3 regions of the Geobacillus sp. FSL W8-1251 genome follow, and region 1 is predicted to be linked to each of the others. Evidence: riboswitches for the same ligand, from Rfam matches in the RefSeq annotation. Region 1 holds a riboswitch; each other region holds the start of a gene.

Region 1 (8,956 bases):
AACACCGGGATGCGTGCGCGGACGTCCGCAACGAGCGAGGGATTGATGTCGGCCGAGAGAATGCCCGGCTTCTCGTCCGCCTCGGCGATAATTTCGCCCCATGGGTCGATGATGAGCGAATGGCCGGCGAAGACGTTGTTCGGGTCGCGTCCGGCCCGGTTGCAAGCGACGACATAGCATTGGTTTTCAATCGCCCGCGCCATCAAGAGCGTCCGCCAATGGTGAAGGCGGGGAAGCGGCCATTCGGCGACGACAAACAGCACTTCCGCTCCGGCCAACGCATGGGCGCGAATCCACTCCGGAAATCGGATGTCATAGCAAATGACCCCAGCGCACGGCAGCCCGTCAAGCGAGAACAAGCCTGGCTCGTTTCCCGGCTGCAAATACAAATGTTCATCCATCAATTGGAACAGGTGAAGCTTGCTGTATTCGCCGACGATTTGGCCATGGCGGTTGGCCACGATCATCGTGTTTGTCACGCCGGCGGCTGTTTTTTTGGCGACCGAACCGGCGACGAAATGGACGCCGTACGTTTGCGCCAATCGGGAAGCGAGCGCCTTCGCCCGTTCGGCGCCTTCGTCGGCAATTTCATCCAGGCGCGTCAAATCGTAGCCGGTCGTCCATAACTCTGGCAGCACGATGATGTCAGCGCCGTCTTTGGCAGCGGATTCCACGGCCTGTTCGGCTTGCTGTTCGTTTTTTGCTGGATCGCCAAATGCAATGTCAAGCTGCAGGCAGGCGATGCGGATCGTCATGAGCGTTCACCTCGGAAAAAATTTTCTTTACATTTTGCTTTTAACGATATATGATGTTGCACTAGAATTTCAAGAATGTTTGAGAAGGTGTGGACGATGACGATCGAATTTCCCTTTTCCGAACTGCTTGAACAGCTGCCGAAGCAGTTTTTCGCCTCGCTCGTGGCGAAAGTCGGTGCGAAGATCAAGGCGGGTTATGATGTGATCAACTTAGGGCAGGGCAATCCGGATCAGCCGACGCCAAAGCATATCGTCGAGGCGATGCAGCGGGCGGCGGCCAATCCGAAATACCATAAATATTCGCCGTTTCAAGGCTACTCGTTTTTGAAAAAAGCCGTAGCGGCGTTTTACGCGCGCGAGTACGGGGTGACGATCGACCCGGCCCGCGAGGTCGCCATCTTGTTCGGCGGCAAAGCCGGGCTTGTCGAGCTGCCGCTTTGCCTCGTCAACCCGGGCGATGTCGTGCTCGTCCCGGACCCGGGTTATCCGGACTATTGGTCGGGAATCGCGCTCGCCCGCGCGCGGATGGAAATGATGCCGCTTGTCGCGGAGAATGAGTTTCTGCCGGATTATTCGGCCATTCCCAGGGCGGCGGCCGACCGGGCGAAACTGATGTTTTTAAACTATCCGAACAACCCGACCGGCGCGACGGCGACGAAGGAGTTTTTTGCTGAAACGGTGGCATTTGCGGAAAAGTACGGCATAGCCGTTGTGCATGATTTTGCCTATGGCGCGATCGGCTTTGACGGCCAAAAGCCGGTCAGCTTTCTAGAAGTGGACGGGGCGAAAGACATTGGCGTTGAAATCTACACGTTCTCGAAAACGTACAATATGGCCGGCTGGCGCGTGGCGTTCGCTGTCGGCAATGAGCGGATCATCCGTGCCATTGAGTTGTTGCAAGATCATTTGTACGTCAGCTTGTTCGGCGCCGTCCAAGAAGCGGCGGCAGCTGCGCTCCTCGGCCCGCAAGACTGCGTCGCGGAGCTCGTTGCCTTGTACGAGGCGCGCCGCAATACGTTTATTCATGCTTTGCGCGCGATCGGCTGGGAAGCGCCGGCGCCGTCTGGATCATTTTTCGCCTGGCTTCCGTTGCCAAAAGGCGCATCATCCGCCGAATTTGCCGATCTGTTGCTTGAGCGGGCGCATGTCGCCGTTGCCCCAGGCATCGGTTTTGGAAAACACGGCGAAGGGTATGTGCGCGTTGGATTGTTGACCGATGAAGCGCGGCTTCGCGAAGCGGCGGAGCGGATCGGCCGGCTCGGATTGTTTTGAAAAAAAGAGCGGCAATGAACCGTTGACGGGACAACGTTGACCAGGCTGTTTTAAAAAAATGATTGACAACGGCGGCAAAGGCTGTCATAATTCAAAGTAAATTTGCCAATCGTTTGACAAGTGCATAAACGAGCAGGCTTTCTTATCAAGAGCAGGCGGAGGGACGAGCCCAATGAAGCCCGGCAACCGGCTTGGCGCACGCTAAGCACGGTGCTAATTCTTGCAGCGGAAACGCTGGGAGATAAGAAGAGCGCCATGAATGAATGACGCCTCTTCTTAGGAAGGGGCTTTTTTATTTCGCCATATATTGAAAGAGGGATGGACGATGAGTGCAGTCATTGCGACGTATTTTCTTCATGATGAACACGATATTCGCCAAAAAGCGGAAGGAATCGCGCTCGGCTTGACAGTCGGCACATGGACCGACTTGCCGCAGCTAGAGCAAGACCAGCTTCGCAAGCATAAAGGGGAAGTCGTTGCGATCGAAGAGCTTGGCGAGAGCGAGCGGGTAAACGCCTATTTCGGCAAGCGGTTGAAGCGGGCAATCGTCAAAATCGCTTACCCGACCGTCAACTTCAGCGCCGATTTGCCAGCATTGTTGGTGACGACGTTCGGCAAGCTGTCGCTTGACGGGGAAGTGCGGTTGCTTGATTTGGAATTTCCGGAAGAATGGAAGCGGCAGTTTCCGGGGCCGCGCTTTGGCATCGCCGGCATTCGCGAAAAGGTCGGAGTGTACGACCGCCCGCTGTTGATGAGCATTTTCAAAGGCATCGTTGGCCGCGATTTGGCGTATTTGACATCAGAGTTGAAAAAGCAAGCGCTTGGCGGCGTTGACTTGGTCAAAGATGACGAAATTTTGTTTGACAGCGATCGTCTGCCATTTGCGAAGCGCATTACAGAAGGCAAAGCGGCGCTCGAAGAGGTGTACGAACAAACAGGCAAGCGGACGCTGTATGCCGTCAACTTGACCGGCAAAACGTTTGAACTGAAAGAAAAAGCGAAACGGGCGGCTGTGCTTGGCGCCGATGTGCTGTTGTTCAACGTGTTCGCCTATGGATTGGACGTCCTACAAGGGTTGCGGGAAGATGAAGAGATTTCCGTTCCGATCATGGCCCACCCGGCGTTCAGCGGCGCGATCACGCCGTCGGAGTTTTACGGCGTCGCCCCGTCGCTCTTGCTTGGAAAGCTTTTGCGGCTTGCCGGCGCCGACTTTGTTCTGTTCCCATCGCCGTACGGCAGCGTCGCCTTGGAGCGCGAGCAGGCGCTTGGCATCGCCCGGGCGCTGACCGATGAACAAGAGCCGTTTGCCCGGGCGTTTCCAGTGCCATCGGCCGGCATCCATCCGGGCTTGGTGCCGCTCCTTGTCCGCGATTTTGGCCTTGACAGCGTCGTCAACGCCGGCGGCGGCATCCACGGCCACCCGGACGGGGCGATCGGCGGCGGAAAGGCGTTTCGCGCCGCCATCGACGCAGCGCTGGTCGGCCGTCCGCTTCGTGAAGCGGCGAAAGACAACGAGGCGCTGCAAAAGGCGATCGACCGCTGGGGCGCTATTGAGGTGGAAGCATGACGAAACAACTCGTTCTTTTTTGCGATTTTGACGGCACGATCACGGAAAACGACAACATCATCGCGATTATGAAACAGTTCGCCCCGCCGGAGTGGGAGGCACTAAAGGACGACATTCTCGCCCAGCGCATCTCCGTTCAGGAAGGCGTCGGAAAAATGTTTTCGCTTCTTCCGTCAGCGCTGAAAGGGGAGATTGTTGACTTTTTGCTTAGCACCGCCCGCTTGCGCGAAGGGTTCCGCGAGTTTGTCGCATGGACAAAAGAGCAAAGCATCCCGCTCTATATCGTGAGCGGCGGCATCGACTTTTTCGTCTATCCGCTGCTTGAAGGGCTCATTGAACCGGAGCGGATTTTTTGCAACGGTTCCGATTTCAGCGGTGAGACGATCCGCATCACATGGCCGCATGCATGTGACAGCCGGTGCCAAAACGGCTGCGGCTGCTGCAAGCCGTCGCTATTGCGCAGGCTTGCCCGCCCGGACGGGTATCACGTCGTCATCGGCGATTCGATCACCGACTTGGCGGTGGCCAGGCAAGCCGACTATGTGCTGGCGCGCGATTTTCTGCTTTAAAAATGTCAAGAGCTTGACCTGCCGCACGCGCCATTTGCGACGTTTTTTGACGTGATGGATGCGTTGCAGCGAATGGAGGTGATCGTATGAGCATCGTCGTGAAAAAGTGGAACGAGCTTGCGGAAGTGAAAGCCGAGCTCGCCGCCTGCGATTGGTTTTTCGCAACAAGCGGCAATTTGTCGATCAAAGTGACGGACGACCCGTTGACGTTTTTGGTGACAGTGAGCGGCAAGGATAAGCGGAAGCAAACGGATGAGGACTTCTTGCTCGTTGACGCTGCTGGCCGACCAGCGGAGAAAACACATTTAAAGCCATCAGCGGAGACGCTGCTGCATGTGGAAATTTACAACCGCACAAACGCCGGTTGCGTCTTGCACGTTCATACCGTGGACAACAATTTGATTTCTGAACTGTATGCGTCAAACGGGGAAGCAGTCTTTTCCGGCCAAGAAATCATCAAGGCGTTTGGCATTTGGGAAGAAAACGCCGCAGTGCGCATCCCGATCATTAACAATGACGCCGACATCCCGACGCTGGCTCGGGAGTTTGCGAACCATGTTCATGGCGACGCCGGCGCTGTGTTGATCCACAACCACGGCATTACCGTCTGGGGACGAACGGCGTTTGAAGCGAAAAAACATTTGGAAGCGTGGGAGTTTTTGTTCAGCTGGCAGGTGAAGCGGCTGCTTTTGCAACGGGCCGGCCTGCCGGTTGGTTAATATACATCCTGAATCCGTGACAAAACATCTTTACAATGGTCGCAAACCGTTGATACGATAAGGGAAAACGACGTTGACGATTCTTCATCAAGTAGGTGATATGATGAAAGATTTCCCGATTCGGTTTGTATTGACAGATGAAGCGATTACCCCAAGTGCTGGGCTTGCTCTCGTTGGCTACTTACTGCACCAAACGAAACTGGATAAACGGGTAAACGCACTTCGGCTTCCAACGGTTCGTCGAGAAGTGCACATTTCCCATAGCGATGTCATTCGCTCGATGATTGGCTTGCTTGCCACAGGAAAAACGGATTTCGATCATATCGAAGCGTATCGTCAGGACGATATCTTTTCGGCATCGATGGGGATTCAGCACGTGCCTTCCTCTCCAACCTTGCGACAACGACTCGATCAGCTCGCTTGTCTTCCGATGACCGAAACGATTCTTTGGGAGGAGTCCATACGTCTGTTGATTCAACGACATGCCACTTTGTCCCCTTGTTGGACCAAAGGAAAGACGACATGGCTTCCCCTTGATATAGATGGTTCCCCATTTGACAACTCCGATACGAAAAAAGAAGGAGTCAGTCGAACGTATAAAGGATTTGACGGTTTTACACCGTTGTTTGCGTATGCAGGGAAGGAAGGGTATCTCGTTCATGCCGAGTTGCGTCCAGGGAAACAACATGTGCAAGACAACATGCCCTCGTTTTTAGTCACCGCTATCCGTCGAGCTCGTCAACTGACTTCATCTCGTCTGCTTGTTCGCATGGATGCAGGAAACGATGCAGAAGCGAATGTGCACGTATGCCTAAAGGAAGACGTGGACTTTGTCATCAAGCGAAACTTACGCCGAGAATCGAAAGCGCTTTGGTTCCAGATCGCTTCGCAAAAGGGCAGACGCGTCGATGATGGACAAAGCGAAGGAGTACAAACGTATGAGTTATGCCTTCCACAGACCGCAGCGATCGATGGAAACACGTATACGTACGTTCAAGTCACCCAAGTGACGGAACGGACGATGGAACGAAATGGACAGCTGATGCTCGTTCCTGATTATGAAGTGGAAAGCTATTGGGTGCGGCTCAAAGGATACGAGCATGTTCGAATGAGCGATGTGCTCGCGTTGTATCATGACCATGCGACATGCGAACAGTTTCATAGCGAACTGAAGAGCGACTTAGATTTAGAGCGGCTTCCATCTGGGAAGATGAAAACGAATGCGCTCGTGTTGGTCATGGGAGCCTTCGTTTACAATCTTCTTCGTCTGATTGGACAAGATCTATTAAGCGATCCGAGACATCCGTTGCACCACAAAGTGAAACGCCGTCGCATCAAGACGATTATTCAGACGGTGATCACGATGGCAGGTCGACTCGTCCGCCGATCACGACAGATCTGGATGAAACTGACGCGAAGGAGTGGGTACAGTATACTCCTACTGAATGTGTATCAAAAATGGAAAGAGGCAAGATAACAACTCACATTTCGCACCCTAACAAGGTCAAAACAAAGGATTTTTTATTTAGTTTTTCAGAATAACTTTTTGACCAACACGACGAGCGATGGCAATCCTTTTTTTACCATCGATGGTCGTTCCGTATGACGTTACACGTAAATGCTCTCATCCAGCCCCAACCCCTGCAGAATCCTTCATTGTTCAGGGGTGAGGGAGCGATCCAGTGAGCGTTGGATGCGCCCATCCGGCAGCTCCAGCAGGATGACGTTCACATATTGAAACAGCTGAAAAATCGCCCGTCCCGTCGGTCGGGTCAGCTTGCGGCCTCCGGCGCCCTTTAATGGGTGTTCGGGTGTGATGAACTGGCGCACTCGGCGCTGAAAGACGCGGTAAATGGCCAAGGCCAAGAGAAACAAATAGCCCAATACCGCAACTCGTTCTGGCTTTTTGACATAGATCTCATCCGTGAAAAAAGGGTCTTTCAAAAAAGCGAAGTTCATTTCCACCGAGATCTGCCCTTTATACAGCTTCAAGATCTCTTGGGCATCCATGGGTTGGCCCTTCCATTCCTTCGGAACGGTCGTGACGAGGACAAACCGGGACGCTTTCCGTCTCGCCTGTTCCCACGCGTCTTGGTCGAATTCGACGTCAAGGTGCAAGAAATACAGCGTCTCCACCTCGGGTTCCGCCCCTTTTTTCGGCCGTCCGCGCCGTTTTTTCGGGCGTACGATCTCTTCGACCGCGGCCTCAACCCGATGAAACCGGGGGCGAAGGGACGCCTTGAGGGACGCCAAGGCTTGTTCGGCATCTTCCCGGCAGGAGAAGGGGTGACGCTCCCAACGGGCTTGTTCCTCGCGAAGAAGCTCCGCTTCTTTGGTTCGTTCTTTTTCAAGCGTCTTTCCTTTGCGCTGGTCGAGCGCGCTCGATTCAACAACGATCAGCCGAACGGGGTGGCCTTCATACGTCGAGGCCGTTTCCCATACCCGGTACGTGGCGCCGTTTCTCTCCGCCAACGTAAAGGGATCGCTCCACGTCGTGTCCTCAGCATCCGCTTCGGCCAGCGCGGTTTTCACGATCCGGAGCGACGAAGGGCCTCTGGTGATCAAAAAGGCGTTGGCCGCTTTGGTTTGCGCCAGGGTCTCTTTCGTCATCGCGGCAGAATCGGCCACGTAAATCCATTCGTCTTCGATTTTGGCCTGCTTCAGCTGTTCGTGGACACGGGACAGCACCTCCGGATTCCACGTTTTGTCAGGCAGGTTGCCGTCGTGCACATCGCCGTAAAACGGGATGCCGTCCTCGTTGCCGACCAGTCCGAAACCGATCTGTTTTTGCCAACGATGATGGCGGTTATAGCCATGTGTGATCTGCAAAGCCTCTAATGAGGCCGATTCATACGCGCCGTAAACCGTCTTGTCCGTCGTATCGGCGTGAAAGGCTCGGAGGGAAAGGCCTTCTTTGCGATAAATGTGAATCAAGCAAGTGCTGATCACCTTGTGAATATCGGCCTCATACAAGCGGTCGAGATGACGAGCCAAGGCATCGTCGTTCAACCAGGAAGGATGGAGACCGGGACGGATGAGTTTCTCTAGATCGATCTCCTGAGCCCATCGTTCCACGTGAACGAGGGCTTGCCGGCCGTCAAACATATTGTAGATGATGGCCTGAACGGCATCGCTGACTCGAGTCTGGCACTGTGGATCAACGGGAACGAGATGGTCAATCAATTGGGGCAGGCCCAGTTTCTTGAATAGGGCACTTATTATATTCAAATAATAATTGCGATAGACCTTTTTGACTTGAACGTTCATAAGAGAAAAACTCCTTTACGTTCCTTGTGTGTCAAGGATTCATTCGACATCGGAACGAAAAAATCCTCCCGATTTTCGTTGAGAGGGTGCGAAATGTGAGATAACAAACAGATGTTCGGGTACTCATATCCATCACTCCCCCCTGTACTTTTTTTGTCTCTTTTTTGGTTTGTATCTCCATAAAAGAGGATTTATCTCGTTTTCAAACATGAAAGTGGTGCAGGGAATCATCAAAAAAAGGGATGTATGGATCATATATCCATAGAACTAACACCAAAATCAAAGTTGATTTCCAACCATCACGGATTCAGGATACATCTTTTAGAAGGGGGATTTTGACATGGCCGTCATCAAAGTGAGAAAAACAGGTGAAGTGATTACAGGAGAGGAGAATGTGCGCGCCTTTTTAAACAGCCAAGGCGTCCTGTACGAGCATTGGGACATTGCCAAACTGCCGGAGCATTTGCGCGACAAATACGTGCTCACCGATGAAGAGAAAAATGAAATTTTGGCGGCGTTCAAAGATGAAATTGAAGACTTGGCGGCGCGCCGCGGCTACAAAACATGGGATATCGTCGCTCTGTCCGATGCGACGCCGAACTTGGATGAACTGCTGAAAAAATTTGAACAAGTGCACATCCATACGGAAGACGAAGTGCGCGCCATTACGGCCGGCCATGGCATTTTCATTATCAAAGGCGACAAAGAGACCGGCTATTTTGACGTCGAGCTGGAAGCCGGCGATGTCATTTCCGTGCCGGAAGGGAATCCGCACTACTTTACGCTCATGGACGACCGCCAAGTCGT
Region 2 (8,956 bases), 1.5 Mb from region 1:
TTTGCCAGGGCGACGTACTGTGGTGCGTAAAAAATCGAGTGCGTCACTTCGGCGAGCCGCACTTTTTGGAGCGGCTTTTCGCTTTGGCCCCCGTCATTCGTGCAGGCGGAAAGCGGCAAAAGCAGCAGAAGCGAGCATAACCATACGGCCCATTTTTTCATGTTCGTTAACCCCCCTTGGTTCGCATGCGGTAAACCGTGGTTTCACCTTATCGTATGCACGCAGCCAAAATGTGTGAATGTCTAGAAAAAATGGGCGGTCGAACGAGAACGGGCGGCGGTCGGGACGCTCCTCGCGCTCGAGGGCTTTTTCAAGCTGACGCTCGGCCAAGGGACGGCATGCAAGAGCGGCGAGGCAGTTGGACAGCCCCACTTGCCCTAATGAAAGAAGGCGTTGGGGGATGATGACGGGTGGTTCGCATCATCTGTTTTCGCGTAGGAAGGAGGCAGGCGTATGGACGGGGACATCATCGACCAATACCGGTTTCCGTCGCCGCATCCGGGAATCGATGTGTTCTTTGTCACCTATATGTCCCAAGGGCTGAAGGTGAAAGGATTTTTAGCGGCGCCGAAGCGAAAAGGCGTTTATGACGGGTTTTTGTATTTGCGCGGCGGCATCAAAAACGTCGGGCAAGTGCGGGTGCCGCGCCTTGTCCAATTCGCTTCGCACGGGTTTGTCGTCTTCGCTCCGCTCTATCGCGGCAATGGGGGCGGAGAAGGAAACGAAGATTTTGCCGGTGAAGACCGTTATGACGCGCTCGCTGGGTTTCATCTCCTTCGCCGCCATCCGCTCGTCCATCCCGGGCGCGTGCACGTGTTTGGCTTCTCGCGCGGCGGGGCGATGGCGCTCCATGCCTCCCTAATGGCCGAGGGGGTCTGTTCGGTGGCGGTCTGGGGAGGGGTGGCGGATATGGAGCTTACGTATTGGGAGCGGCCTGACTTGCGGCGGATGATGAAGCGCGTCATCGGCGGGACGCCGAACAAATGCCCGGAGCGCTACCGGCACCGCACGCCGCTCTATCATCTGGAACGGCTCAAGGCCCCGGTGCTCATCATCCACGGCGAGCGCGATGAGAACGTCTCGATTGAGCACGCCTGGCGGCTGGAACGGCGGCTGAAGCAGCTCGGCAAACCGGTCACGGCTTGGTACTTCCCTGAGTTCACCCACTATTTTCCGCCGCAAGCCAATCGCGAGACGGTGCAAAGGCTCACGGAATGGATGAAACAACAGCCGACGATGTGATACGATACAACTAGAGGGGCGGCTGCGTGCGCCGCTCGGGTGGCGGCGCGGCCGCCAACGAATCGATGGGGTGCCAAGGAGGTTGGAATCATATGGGCATGCCGATGGAGCTGCAGACGGTCATTGTGACAAAAGGAAAGGAACAGCGCGTTCAAGGAAATGTGTTTGTGTTGAAAAAAGAAGGCTACCGCTTGTATCCGCTTGACGTGCCGCTTGAAGTGCGCCGGACGGTGCAAAGCGAAGCGAGCGGCGTCGCGGTCGTGAGAAAGCTCGAATGGGAAGACAGTCGGACGACGGTGACGTATGAGCTCGTCAGCCTGTATTCGACGAATTGAACGAGGCTGCACACCATGAAGCGGCTGAATGAGAGCTGAACGGGTTCATCGGACAGGAGCGCAAACGGAAGAACGGTTTGCGCTCTTGGCTCAAGTTTTTTCCGTCTATAGTTAACTTGTGGCGTCAGGCCGGTTCAGACAAGCATAAAAATAGCCTTTGCTTGAGGATTTCCTGTGCGACGTTTGATCATACCATAAAAAAAGTAGGGGGGAGGAGAAGGAGTTTGGCCGCGGAGAGCGAATATCATACGATGAATTCGATGCCGCAAGGAGGGGAAACGTGGCCAAACCGCGAATCGATCACGACCGGTTGTTCAAAGAGCTGCTGTCGACGTTTTTCGAAGAGTTTTTGCTTCTTTTCTTTCCCAACGTGTACGAGCACATCGACGTTCGCCACCTTTCTTTCCTCACAGAAGAACTGTTTACCGACGTGACGGCCGGAGAGAAGCATCGCGTCGACTTGTTGGTCGAAACGAAGATGAAGGGGGAGGAAGGGCTCATCATCGTCCATGTCGAACACCAAAGCTACGCACAGCGGACCTTCCCCGAGCGAATGTTCCTCTACTTCAGCCGCTTGTTTCAAAAATACCGCCGCCGCATTCTTCCGATCGCCATCTTCAGCTATGATGAACACCACGATGAACCTTCCTCATTGGTCGTCCAGTTTCCGTTTTTGACCGTTCTCGACTTCCGCTTTCTGACGGTGGAGCTGCGCAAACTGCCGTGGCGCGCGTACATCCGCCATGACAATCCCGTCGCCGCTGCCTTGTTAAGCAAAATGGGGTATAATGAAGAAGAAAAGGTCGAAGTGAAAAAAGAATTTTTGCGCATGCTCGTCCGCCTTGAGCTCGATGAGGCGAAACAGCGGCTGTTGTTCGGTTTTTTTGAAACGTATTTGCGGTTGTCCGAAGAGGAGGAAGCCAAACTGCGAAACGAGGTGAGCCAAATGGAAACGAAGGAAGCGAAGCAAGTGATGGAGCTCATCGTCTCGTACGAACAGCGGGGAATGGAAAAGGGAATTCAACAAGGAGTCAAACAAGGGATGAAGCAAGGGCGCCAAAAAGGGATTGAGGAAGGGAAAATCGACATCGCGAAGAAAATGTTGGCGAAAGGGTACGATGTCGACACGATCCACGAGCTGACCGGGCTGCCGGCGGAAAAGATTGAACAGCTGAAGAAGTAAACCCGCCTTCGCATTGTCGTCGACCTCCAATCGTACAAAAATCCCGGGGGATCGACGACAATCATTTTATGCGTTCGAAAAAACAGCCGGACAGGGAACGGCTCCCTGTCCGGCTGGGTTCTTGTTACACGAGCGGTCCGCCGAGTTTTTCGATGGACGGATCGATGTGGGCGAATTTTTGGAAGTTGGCGCGGAATTTTTGCGCTAGCTCTTTTGCTTTTTGTTCGTATGCTTGTTTGTCGGCCCATGTGTTTTGCGGCTGCAGGACGTCATCCGGCACGCCCGGGACGCGGGTCGGGATGGCGAGGCCGAAAATCGGATCTTTGACCGTTTCGACGTTGTCGAGCTCCCCTTTGACGGCGGCTTGCACCATCGCCCGGGTGTAGGCGAGCTTCATGCGGCTTCCGACGCCGTACGGCCCCCCTGTCCAGCCGGTGTTGACCAAAAAGACGCGGACGTTGTGTTCGGCGATTTTTTGCCCGAGCATTTCCGCGTACTCAACGGCCGGGCGCGGCAAAAACGGTGCGCCGAAGCACGTTGAGAACGTTGCTTCCGGTTCGGTGACGCCGCGTTCGGTGCCGGCGAGCTTGCTTGTGTAGCCGCTTAAGAAATGGTACATCGCCTGTTCGCGCGTCAGCTTGCTGATCGGCGGCAGGACGCCGAACGCATCGGCTGTCAAAAACACGATCGTGGACGGATGGCCGGCGACGCTCGGGTCGATGATGTTTTGGATCGCCTGAAGCGGGTAGGCGGCGCGTGTGTTTTCCGTCAGCGTGCCGTCGTCGTAATTCGGCACCCGCGTCGCGTCATCGAGAACGACGTTTTCGAGCACCGCGCCGAAGCCGATGGCGTCAAAAATTTGCGGCTCTTTCTCGCGCGATAGCTTGATGCATTTCGCATAGCAGCCGCCTTCGATGTTGAAAATGCCGCGGCTTGACCAACCGTGTTCGTCATCGCCGATCAAGCGGCGGTTCGGGTCGGTCGAGAGCGTCGTTTTTCCCGTTCCCGACAAGCCGAAAAAGAGGGCGACGTCGCCTTCCTGCCCGACGTTGGCCGAGCAGTGCATCGGCAGGATGCCTTGTTCCGGCAGCACATAGTTCATGACCGAGAAAATCGATTTTTTCATTTCGCCGGCATACTCGGTGCCGCCGATCAACACGGTGCGCCGTTCAAACGAGATGATGATGAACGCTTCCGAGCGCGTCCCGTCCACCTTCGGGTCGGCTTTAAAGTTCGGCGCGCAAATGACGGTGAATTGCGGCTCGTGCGCGGCGAGCTCCTCGGCGCTCGGGCGGATGAACAGCTGATGGACGAACAAGTTGTGCCAGGCGAATTCGTTGACGACTTGAATCGGCAGCCGGTATTTCGGATCGGCGCCGGCAAAGCCTTTAAAGACGAACAGTTCATCTTGTTTCATTAAATAATCGAGCACTTTGTCGTACAGTTTCTCAAACGTTTCCGGAGACATCGGCTGGTTGACCGTTCCCCAGTCGATCGTTTGCTTCGTGGACGGTTCTTCGACGATGTATTTGTCTTTCGGCGACCGCCCCGTGTACTTGCCGGTTGTCACCGCGACGGCTCCGGTGTGGGTCAGCCGTCCTTCGTTCCGTTGCAGGACTTTCTCGACGAGCTCGGCGACGGACAATTGGTGATGTACGTACGGTTTTTGTAGCAATAAATCAAGCTTATTCGTCATGTTTGTGATCCCCATGTTCAAAACCTGCCTTCTTTTTGTAATCACTCTTGAAAATAGTATAACACATTTTTATTAATAGCCCATACTAATTGCGTGGGTTTTTCAAACTTTATTTTTGCCCAATGTGTCGATTTCCTTGAGGAAATAATTTTCTCGGCTGGAAATGATAAAAAATGAATTTTGATAGTTGACTTTGCCGATTCCGTTGCGATAAGATAAGTCATTGAACGGATACTCTTATCCCGAGCCGGTGGAGGGACAGGCCCGATGAAGCCCAGCAACCGTCACAACTGGACATGTGTGAAATGGTGCTAACCTGTGGCAAGGCGCAGTCCTTGAACGATAAGAGTGAAAGGAAGCAATACGATTGCCATGACCTTTCCTCAGCCGTTACAGGAAAGGTTTTTTATATTGCGAAGGGAAAAAGGGAAATGAGTTCCGTGTCGCCACATTATGCCAAGAGGAGGAAACAAACCGAATGTCAGCCAAACGCCGCTTGTTTACTTCAGAGTCTGTGACGGAAGGACATCCGGATAAAATTTGCGACCAAATTTCTGACGCCATTTTGGATGCCATTTTGGAAAAAGATCCGACCGCCCGCGTCGCCTGCGAAACGAGCGTCACGACCGGGCTGGTGCTCGTGAGCGGGGAAATCACGACATCAACATACGTGGACATTCCGCGCATCGTCCGCGATACGATCCGGGAGATCGGCTACACGCGCGCCAAATACGGATTTGACGCTGATACGTGCGCGGTGCTGACGTCGATTGACGAACAATCGCCGGACATTGCGATGGGGGTGGACCGGGCGCTCGAGGCGCGCGAAGGTCAGATGACTGATGAGGAAATTGAAGCGATCGGCGCCGGCGACCAAGGATTGATGTTTGGGTTCGCCTGCAATGAGACGGAAGAATTGATGCCACTGCCGATTTCGCTTGCGCACCGCTTGGCGCGCCGATTGGCGGAAGTGCGCAAAACGGACGTCTTGCCGTACTTGCGGCCGGACGGGAAAACGCAAGTGACGATCGAATACGATGAAAACGGCAAACCGGTGCGCGTCGATACGATCGTCGTTTCCGCGCAGCACCATCCGGAAATTACGCAAGAGCAAATCGAGCGCGACATTAAAGAGCAGGTCATCAAGCCGGTCGTGCCCGCGGAGCTGCTTGATGAGAACACGAACTATTTCATCAACCCGACAGGACGGTTTGTCATCGGCGGTCCGCAAGGGGATGCTGGGTTGACGGGGCGCAAAATCATCGTCGATACGTACGGCGGCTACGCCCGCCACGGCGGTGGCGCGTTCTCGGGCAAAGATCCGACGAAAGTCGACCGCTCGGCAGCGTATGCGGCCCGCTATGTCGCGAAAAACATCGTCGCGGCAGGACTGGCCGACAAATGCGAAGTGCAGCTCGCCTACGCGATCGGCGTCGCCCGTCCGGTATCGATTTCCATTGATACATTCGGCACCGGCAAAGTGTCGGAAGATATTTTGATTGAGGTCGTGCGCAGCAACTTCGATCTCCGCCCGGCGGGCATCATCAAAATGCTTGACCTGCGCCGCCCGATTTACAAACAGACGGCTGCTTACGGCCATTTTGGGCGTACGGACATCGACTTGCCGTGGGAGCGCACTGATAAAGCGACGACGCTGAGAGAACAAGCGCTGGCGCTGGCGGACAAGTGATGAAAGAAAAAGAGCTGCCTGATCACGGTAGCTCTTTTTTGTCGGCGCACGATGTCCGCTGTTGCTGCAGCGCTTTGTAATACTGCCCTTTCTCGACATATTCGCGGCGGATGCGCTCCATTTCGCGGATATCGTCTTCCGTCAGTTCGCGGACGACTTTCGCCGGCCGGCCGAGGGCGAGCGTGTTGGGTGGAATTTTTTTGCCCGGCGGCACTAAACTGCCGGCGCCGATAAACGCGCCTTCCCCGATTTCCGCGCGGTCCAAAATGATTGAGCCCATGCCGATGAGCGCGTTTTTGCGAACGATGGCGCTGTGCAAAATGACTTGATGGCCGACCGTCACCCCGTCCTCAATGATAAGCGGATTGTTTGGACTTTGATGCAAAATTGAGTTATCTTGAATATTGACCCGGTTGCCAATCACCGTTGGTGCCACATCGCCGCGAATGACGGTATTGAACCAAATGCTTGTCTCTTCGCCGATCACGACATCGCCGGTGATCGTCACATAGTCGGCGATAAAGGCGGAGGCGGCAATTTGCGGCGTTTTGCCTTTGTATGGGTAAATCATGGGCGTTCGTTCCTTTCTGTTGCAAAATCGATCGTTCACCATGTATTGTACAACGCTGCGTCCAAATCGCCAACGAAAGCGAGCGCGCCTAATCGGGATTGGTGAAAAATGTTTCGTTTCGCCCGATGAGTGGTTGGGATCGGGGAAGAAGATCCGATTTCAAAAAGCTTCTCAACGTGAGAAGAACCGTTGTTGAGCGGCTTTTTCATTCCGTCGCCAACCCTTTTATGATTTGCCCCGGCCGCATTGATGGCAATACTGGAAGACGAGATCGCAAGCTGTTCAGACGCGAAACAATTTTGGTTGCCGATAAGATGGAAATGCTAGGAGACGAGACCATGGTGTTTGCACCTGAGGTGAACCGATTGAACATTCCGAAAAACCCCATCGCCTTGATGAAAATGGTGTATCGTGACGTGCTTCCGCTTGTCCACCGCGAGCTTGCCTATTGGCGGCGCCAGGCCGAGCGCATTCCCGACCCGGAGCTTCGGAGCCAGGCCTTGGCGAGCATCGCGTCGAAAACGTTCCATTGCGAAGGCGGCTCCATTTTGGCGCTTTTGGCCGGAGAAAACATGGAGGATTGCATCCGCTTTATCGTGGCTTACCAGACGATTAGCGATTATTTGGATAATTTGTGCGACCGCAGCACCTCGCTCGATCCGCTCGACTTTCGCGCCTTGCACGATTCGATGCCGGACGCGTTGACAATCGGCGCCGAGCCGTCGAACTATTACCGCCATCGCCGCGAACAGGAAGACGGCGGCTATTTGCCGGCGCTTGTCCGCACGTGCCAAGAGGTGCTCAAGACGGTGCGCCATTATGAGACGATCGCCCCATTTTTGCATGAATTGGCCGGATATTATTGCGACTTGCAAGTGCATAAACATGTCGAAGCGAGCGAGCGGGTGCCGCGGCTGGAGAAATGGTTCGCGCAATACAAAGACGCCTTGCCGCCGATGGAGTGGTATGAGTTTTCCGCCTGCTCCGGTTCGACGCTCGGTATTTTCTGTCTCGTCGCCTATGCGTTTGGCGAATCGCTGCCGCCGGAGATGGCGAGACAAGTGCGCGACGGTTATTTTCCATACATTCAAGGGCTGCACATTTTGCTCGACTATTTGATCGATCAAGAGGAAGATCGAGCCGGCGGCGATTTGAATTTTTGCTTTTACTATCCGAATGAAACGGTGATGCTTGAGCGGCTTTGCCATTTCATCGAAGAGGCCGACCGCCATGTCGGCGCCCTTCCGCACGGCCAGTTTCACCGCCTTATTCACCGAGGGCTTCTTGGGTTGTATTTGTCGGATGCCAAGGTGAAAAAGCAACGCGGTCTGCACCGGCTGGCGCGCCGGCTCGTCCGCGCCGGCGGGGCGGCGTCGATGTTTTTTTATTGGAACGGAAAAGCGTACCGCTTTTGGCAGGAGCGACAAAAACGGCTGTCCTTTTCGTAAGGGCAGCCGTTTGCTTGTACTGGCGAGAGCAGTGGTTCGTCGGCGGATCGGACGGAATCAGGCGCTCCCATCCGCCCGATTCTCGAGTGCGATCAAAAACGGCGGGTTGTTTTGCCGATTGATGAATTCGTATTTCAAGGCATGGACGCGCCGTTGATCAAGAAAGCGGACGTAATCAAGGAGCGCGTCGCGTTCGCGCTTTCCCTCCGGATGGCCGTGGTAGACGACAAGAACGATGATGCCGCCCGGCTTTAGGATGGAAAGAAGCTGCTCGACCGCTTGAATCGTCGATTCCGGCTGGGTGGCGATTTGCTTATTGCCGCCCGGCAAATAGCCGAGGTTGAACACGGCGCCGGCGATGCGTCCGTGAACGGAGTTGGGGAGCGTTTCGAGCAGCAGGCTATGGCTTGTCTGAAACAGCGTCACCCGCCCGTCCAGCCCGTGTTCGGCGAGGCGGGCTCTGGCCGCCGCGATCGCTTCGGCTTGAATATCAAAACCAAACACATGCCCGCGCTCCCCGACGAGCTCGGCTAAAAAGACGGTGTCATGGCCGTTGCCAACCGTCGCATCGACGGCGATGTCGCCTTCGTTGACTGCTTGATCAAGCAAAAAGCGGGCAAACGGCAAAATATTCATGATGGCCATGCGTTTGCCACCCCCTGTTCGCGCCGCTTTCCTTGAAAGCTGTCCCGCCGCTTGAGTTCAGCGTCAATGGCGTTTAGCCCTTCCCATTTGTTGACGCTCCACATCGGGCCAAAATCGCCCGATCTGGCGGCGCTGCAAAACGTGCA
Region 3 (6,640 bases), 170 kb from region 1:
GAACACCGCCAAAGGTAAAATTCGGTCATGGCAAGGGCGGCTTTCCTATTGCCTTCTTTTTGTCCCCGTCGCCCTTGACGACTCTTTCCCACCTTTGGCGGGTGTTGGTCAAGGGCGAATCCGGCCCTCCGCATGCCCCACGATGCTCAATGGGATGATCTGTGTGGAGTTTTCATAGAACTTTTGACGCTACCTGATTTACTCATTAGGAACGGCAGGGAGTTTTTCCCCTGCCGTTTTGCCTTTTACCATGCAATCGCTGCTGCTTTTCCTCGTTCCGCCACTATTTTTTTCACCGTCGCGACAAAAGCTGACCACCCAATTTCCAAAATGACGTCGACTCCACCTGACAAAATAGCGGTGATCCCAAGAATAATAGAAATGAGAGTGGAGCCGGTCAACACAATCGAAACAACCGTCGTCGCGATTGACTGTGACACGCCGAGCGTCCCGGCAACAAGCGCCAGCAAACTCATAACCTATCATCTCCTTCCAGTAAATGATAATCGATCAAAACTTTTTTCAAAAACATTCTGTGTCTATCTCATCCTTCGCACTAAACGAGAATAAACCCCGCCGTAAAGCAGCACCAATACAATAAATCCTATTTTGATGGGCATGCTGGCCGCTTTTAGGCGAAAAGCAACTCCAATCAACACAACAAGCGGCAGGCTAATCAGAATAAAATACGGCCACGACCATTGTTTCACCCACTTCACTCCTGTCTGCGATGCGGTTTCTAGTAAATTCCTTGTTAATATCATCCATTTTAATTATACACCTTGACTCTAAAAAAAAAAAAAAGAGAAATCGTTCGATAATTTTATCTTTTTTTACATATTTCGACATATTTCGTGCTATTGACATGAAACAGAGATGCTTTTAAGAGATTAGTACAAGGTAAGGGAGGAGATACAATGCTTCTTTTTTATTACGTCATCCCATGTTTCCTACATCATCATATGGTATAATAATCCCAACCAACATGAAACGAATGGAGAAGGAATCCACTTGAAAAGCATCAAACCCGGCCGCGTCCCGTCGATGCAAGGGCTGTTCGGCAGCATCGCCGCTGTGTTGTTCGGCATCTTTTGGATGGTGATGACCTTCTCCATCACCGCGGACTCGCCGTTTCCCGCCGCCCGCTTTTTTCCGTTTTTCGGCCTTGTCGTCATCGCCATCGGTGTATTTCAAGCAATTTACCATTACAAAAATGCGACGGGAAAACAACGCATGTCCTTATTGGACATTGTCGTCAGCGAGGAAGAGCCCGACCCACTGAACGTCCGATTTGGAGGCAAAGAGAAAACAAACAAGTATTGCCCATACTGCGGAGAACATGTGCAGCGTGATTTTCAGTTTTGCCCCCGATGCGGGAAAGCGCCGAGCCCTTGACGCGAGCCGCTCTTTTTATCTGAATCTCTTTAACTTTTGAAATTTCCTTCTTCACCGTATTGAATAATTTCGAAAAATACATTAAATTATATAGTAATCATCAAAACGTCACCGCACAATTGCATACCGGCATTCTTATCAAGAGAGGGGGAGGGACTGGCCCGGTGAACCCTCAGCAACCTGGCCCGCGGCCAAGGTGCTAAATCCAGACAGGCGGAAGCCTGGAAGATAAGAAGAAGCGAATGAAAAGTCTTCTTCTTATAGAAGGCTTTTTTCTTTTACTACGGAGAAACGGGGGAATCGAACGTGGGATTGCTGGATGAGTTGAAAGAGCGCATTCTCATCGCCGACGGGGCGATGGGAACGCTTTTATATTCGCACGGCATTGACCGTTGTTTTGAAGAATTGAATTTATCCAATCCAGATGAAATCGTCCATATTCATGAAGCGTATATCGCCGCGGGCGCCGACGTCATTCAGACGAATACATACGGCGCCAACTATGTGAAACTCGCCCGCTACGGCCTTGAAGATGAGGTGCCGGCCATCAACCGCGCGGCGGTGCGGCTCGCCAGGCAAGCGGCGAACGGGCGGGCATACGTGCTCGGAACGATCGGGGGGCTGCGCACGTTAAACAAAAGCGTCGTCACGCTTGAAGAAGTGAAACGGACGTTTCGCGAGCAGCTGTTTGTCCTGCTGGCTGAAGGAGTCGACGGCGTGCTGCTCGAGACGTATTACGATTTGGAAGAGTTGGAGACGGTGCTTGCCATCGCCCGCAAAGAGACCGACTTGCCGATTATCGCTCACGTCTCGCTCCATGAAGTCGGCGTCTTGCAAGATGGCACGCCGCTCGCGGACGCCCTTATCCGCCTGGAGGCGCTCGGGGCCGATGTCGTCGGACTGAACTGTCGTCTCGGTCCATATCATATGCTTCGGTCGCTCGAGGAAGTGCCGCTGCCGAAGCAGGCGTTTTTGTCGGCGTATCCGAATGCGAGCCTCCCGGATTACCGCGATGGCCGGCTTGTCTATGAGACGAACGCTGAATATTTCGAGGAAACAGCCAAAGCGTTCCGCGACCAAGGGGTGCGCTTGATCGGCGGGTGCTGCGGCACGACGCCGAAACATATTGAGGCAATGGCAAAGGCGCTCGCCGACCGGACGCCGGTGACGGAAAAAACGGTGAAGCGGCGCACGGCATCTGTATCGGTGCAAGCCGATCGGCCCGCGCCGACTCCGCTTCCCGAGCTCGCCCGCACGTACCGCTCGGTCATTGTGGAGCTAGATCCGCCGAAGCAACTCGGCATTGACAAGTTTCTTGCTGGGGCGAAAGCGCTCCATGACGCCGGCATCGATGCGCTGACGTTGGCCGACAACTCGCTCGCCACGCCGCGCATCAGCAACGCCGCTGTCGCCACGATCATCAAGGAGCAACTCGGCATCCGCCCGCTTGTGCATATTACATGCCGCGATCGCAATTTGATCGGCTTACAGTCGCATTTGATGGGCTTGCATACGCTCGGCATCACCGACGTGCTCGCCATTACCGGCGACCCGTCGAAAATCGGCGACTTCCCAGGAGCAACGTCGGTGTATGATTTATCATCGTTCGATTTGATCCGCTTGATCCGCCAGTTTAACGAAGGGCTGTCGTACTCGGGCAAACCGCTTGGGCAAAAAACGAACTTCTCGATCGGCGCTGCGTTCAACCCGAACGTCCGCCATTTGGATAAAGCAGTTGAGCGAATGGAGAAAAAAATTCAATGCGGCGCCCACTATTTCTTGACCCAGCCGATTTACTCGGAAGAGAAAATCGTTGAAGTGTACGAAGCAACCAAGCATCTTGACACGCCGATTTACATCGGCATTATGCCGCTTGTGAGCGCGCGCAACGCCGACTTTTTGCATCATGAAGTGCCGGGCATTACGCTCTCTGACGAGATTCGCGCCCGCATGGCCGCCTGCAGCGGCGACCCGGTGCAAGCAGCCAAGGAAGGCATCGCTATCGCCAAATCGCTCATTGACGCTGCGTTTGATTTGTTTAACGGCATTTATTTGATCACGCCGTTCTTGCGCTATGACATGACAGTCGAGCTCGTCCGCTACATTCACGAAAAAGAAGCGGCCGCCAAAGAAAGGAAAGTTGTTCATGGCTAACGTCACCTTAGAACAGCAACTGCAAAGAAAAATTCTTGTCATCGATGGCGCCATGGGCACGATGATCCAAAGAGCCAACCTATCGGCCGCCGACTTTGGCGGCGAGGCGTATGAAGGGTGCAACGAATATTTGACCCTCACCGCCCCGCATATCATCCGCCGCATTCATGAAGCGTACCTAGAAGCCGGTGCTGATATCATTGAAACGAACACGTTCGGAGCGACACGCATCGTGCTTGACGAATATGGCCTCGGTCATTTGGCGCTTGAGCTGAACATCGAAGCGGCCAAACTCGCCAAACAAACGGCTGAGTCGTTCTCCACCCCGGACTGGCCGCGCTTTGTCGCCGGTTCGATGGGGCCGACGACGAAAACGTTGTCGGTGACAGGCGGCGCAACGTTTGAAGAACTCGTCGCCGCCTACGAAGAACAAGCGCGCGGACTGCTCTTAGGAGGCGTCGACCTTCTCCTACTCGAGACGTGCCAAGATACGCTGAATGTCAAAGCCGGTTTTCTCGGCATTTCGAAGGCGTTTGAAGCGGTCGGTCGCCGCGTGCCGCTCATGATTTCCGGCACGATCGAACCGATGGGCACGACACTCGCCGGGCAGGCGATCGATGCGTTTTTCATCTCGGTGCGCCATATGAAGCCGATCGCCGTCGGCTTAAACTGCGCGACAGGCCCCGAGTTTATGACCGACCATTTGCGCACGCTCGCCTCGCTCGCTGACACGGCGGTCAGCTGCTACCCGAACGCCGGTCTGCCGGATGAGGAAGGCCGCTACCATGAAACGCCGGAGATGTTGGCAGAGAAAATCCGCCGCTTTGCCGAAAAGGGATGGATCAACATCGTCGGCGGGTGTTGCGGTACGACGCCGGATCATATCCGCGCCATTGCCGAAGCGGTGCGTGATCTCCCGCCGCGGGCGATCCCGTCTTCGTTTGATGTCCACGCCGTTTCCGGCATCGAGGCGCTCATCTATGATGAAACGATGCGCCCGCTCTTTGTCGGCGAGCGGACAAACGTGATCGGCTCGCGCAAATTCAAACGCCTCATCGCCGAAGGGAAATACGAAGAAGCGGCGGAAATCGCCCGCGCCCAAGTGAAAAACGGCGCCCATGTCATCGACATTTGCCTCGCCGACCCAGACCGCGACGAACTCCATGACATGGAACAGTTCGTCCGCGAAGTCGTGAAAAAAGTGAAAGTGCCGCTTGTCATCGATTCGACCGACGAGCGCGTCATTGAACGCGCCCTCACCTACTCGCAAGGGAAAGCGATCATCAATTCGATCAACTTGGAAGACGGCGAGGAGCGGTTTGCGAAAGTCGTTCCTCTCTTGCACAAATACGGCGCCGCTGTCGTCGTCGGCACGATCGATGAACAAGGGATGGCGGTCACCGCCGAACGGAAGCTGGAAATTGCCTTGCGTTCGTATGACTTGCTCGTTAACCGCTACGGGGTGCCGGCGCGCGACATCATTTTCGATCCGCTCGTCTTCCCGGTCGGCACCGGTGATGAGCAATACATCGGCGCGGCGAATGAAACGATCAAAGGCATCCGCCTCATTAAAGAGCGGCTGCCTCATTGCTTGACGATGCTCGGCATCAGCAACGTCTCGTTCGGCTTGCCGCCGGCCGGGCGCGAGGTGCTCAACTCCGTCTTTTTGTACCGTTGCACGCAAGCTGGGCTCGATTATGCGATCGTCAACACTGAGAAGCTTGAGCGGTTCGCCTCGATTCCGGAAGAGGAAGTGCGGATGGCCGAAGCGCTTTTGTTTGACACGAGCGATGAAACATTAAACACCTTTATCGAATTTTACCGAAGCAAAATCACCGCCGCCAAGCCGGCTGAGGAGAACTTGAGCCTTGAAGAGCGGCTCGCCCGCTACGTCATTGAAGGGTCGAAAGACGGGCTCATTCCCGATTTAGAGAAGGCGCTTGAGACCTACTCCGATCCGCTGTCGATCATCAACGGTCCGCTTATGGCCGGCATGGATGAAGTCGGGCGGCTGTTCAACAACAACCAGCTCATCGTCGCTGAAGTATTGCAAAGCGCGGAAGTGATGAAAGCAGCGGTCGCCTTTTTAGAGCCGTATATGGAAAAGAAAGAAGGAAGCACAAAAGGAAAAGTCATTCTCGCCACCGTCAAAGGCGATGTGCATGATATCGGCAAAAACTTGGTCGACATCATTTTAAGCAACAACGGCTACGAGGTGATCGACCTCGGCATTAAAGTCGCTCCGCAGCAACTCATTGAAGCGGTGCGCGAACATCAGCCCGACATCATCGGGTTGTCGGGCTTGCTTGTCAAATCGGCCCAACAGATGGTCGTCACCGCCCAAGATTTGCGGCAAGCCGGCATCTCAACGCCCATTTTAGTCGGCGGCGCCGCCTTGACGCGCAAATTTACCGAAAACAAAATCGCACCCGAATACGACGGCGTCGTCCTGTACGCGAAAGACGCCATGGACGGGCTTGCCCTTGCCAACCAAATCCAGCAGGGCGAGATTGACTACAAGAAAAAAGAAACGGCCGAAAGCGAGCCGACACGGCCAACGGCGGTCGCCACCGCGTTCAAATCGAACGTCTCGACCGATGTGCCGGTGTATGTCCCGGCCGACCTCGAGCGCCACGTGCTGCGAAACGTGCCGCTTGACCATGTGTTGCCGTACGTCAACTGGCAAATGGTGCTCGGCCACCACCTCGGCTTGAAAGGAAAAGTGAAGCGGCTGCTTGAAGAACGGGACGAAAAAGCGTTGGCGTTAAAAGCGGTCGTCGACGAACTCGTTGCCGAAGCGAAAGAACGCGGCTGGATTCAACCCGCCGGCGTCTACCGCTTCTTCCCGGCGCAAAGCGACGGCAACCGCGTCTACGTTTACGATCCGGTTGATCGCAAAACTGTGCTCGAGACGTTCGACTTTCCGCGCCAACCGCGGGCGCCGCATCTTTGCCTCGCCGATTATTTGAAATCGAAAGAAAGCGGCGAAATGGATTACGTCGGCTTGTTCGCCGTCACGGCCGGTCATGGCGTCCGCGAACTCGCCCAACAGTGGAAAGACGAAGGCGAATTTTTGAAAAGCCATGCCATC

The links. Region 1 has a riboswitch for S-adenosylmethionine ahead of mtnW (2,3-diketo-5-methylthiopentyl-1-phosphate enolase). Riboswitches for the same ligand answer to the same signal wherever they lie in the genome.
Region 2: another riboswitch for S-adenosylmethionine. It lies ahead of metK (methionine adenosyltransferase); the one in region 1 lies ahead of mtnW (2,3-diketo-5-methylthiopentyl-1-phosphate enolase).
Region 3: another riboswitch for S-adenosylmethionine. It lies ahead of NSS88_RS04905 (bifunctional homocysteine S-methyltransferase/methylenetetrahydrofolate reductase); the one in region 1 lies ahead of mtnW (2,3-diketo-5-methylthiopentyl-1-phosphate enolase).

What each region holds. Positions count from the first base shown of each region.
Region 1 is NZ_JBBOUF010000001.1:786,780-795,735, reverse strand. Features, by position in the region: gene NSS88_RS04040 (carbon-nitrogen family hydrolase) at 1-755, opposite strand, end outside; gene NSS88_RS04035 (pyridoxal phosphate-dependent aminotransferase) at 852-2,027, shown strand; SAM riboswitch class I at 2,167-2,275, shown strand; gene mtnW (2,3-diketo-5-methylthiopentyl-1-phosphate enolase) at 2,353-3,594, shown strand; partial or broken gene mtnX (2-hydroxy-3-keto-5-methylthiopentenyl-1-phosphate phosphatase) at 3,591-4,253, shown strand; gene NSS88_RS04020 (methylthioribulose 1-phosphate dehydratase) at 4,250-4,882, shown strand; gene NSS88_RS04015 (IS1380-like element ISGsp2 family transposase) at 4,986-6,359, shown strand; gene NSS88_RS04010 (IS1634 family transposase) at 6,536-8,149, opposite strand; gene NSS88_RS04005 (1,2-dihydroxy-3-keto-5-methylthiopentene dioxygenase) at 8,490-8,956, shown strand, end outside.
Region 2 is NZ_JBBOUF010000001.1:2,259,256-2,268,211, forward strand. Features, by position in the region: gene NSS88_RS11935 (ABC transporter substrate-binding protein) at 1-161, opposite strand, end outside; gene NSS88_RS11940 (alpha/beta hydrolase family protein) at 454-1,242, shown strand; gene NSS88_RS11945 (DUF2584 domain-containing protein) at 1,335-1,577, shown strand; gene NSS88_RS11950 (Rpn family recombination-promoting nuclease/putative transposase) at 1,858-2,760, shown strand; gene pckA (phosphoenolpyruvate carboxykinase (ATP)) at 2,885-4,471, opposite strand; SAM riboswitch class I at 4,691-4,805, shown strand; gene metK (methionine adenosyltransferase) at 4,935-6,146, shown strand; gene NSS88_RS11965 (gamma carbonic anhydrase) at 6,169-6,717, opposite strand; gene NSS88_RS11970 (tetraprenyl-beta-curcumene synthase family protein) at 7,056-8,165, shown strand; gene NSS88_RS11975 (tRNA (mnm(5)s(2)U34)-methyltransferase) at 8,223-8,810, opposite strand; partial or broken gene NSS88_RS11980 (hypothetical protein) at 8,921-8,956, opposite strand, start outside.
Region 3 is NZ_JBBOUF010000001.1:954,154-960,793, forward strand. Features, by position in the region: gene NSS88_RS04890 (uberolysin/carnocyclin family circular bacteriocin) at 246-476, opposite strand; gene NSS88_RS04895 (hypothetical protein) at 540-710, opposite strand; gene NSS88_RS04900 (zinc ribbon domain-containing protein) at 1,012-1,395, shown strand; SAM riboswitch class I at 1,528-1,630, shown strand; gene NSS88_RS04905 (bifunctional homocysteine S-methyltransferase/methylenetetrahydrofolate reductase) at 1,702-3,549, shown strand; gene metH (methionine synthase) at 3,542-6,640, shown strand, end outside.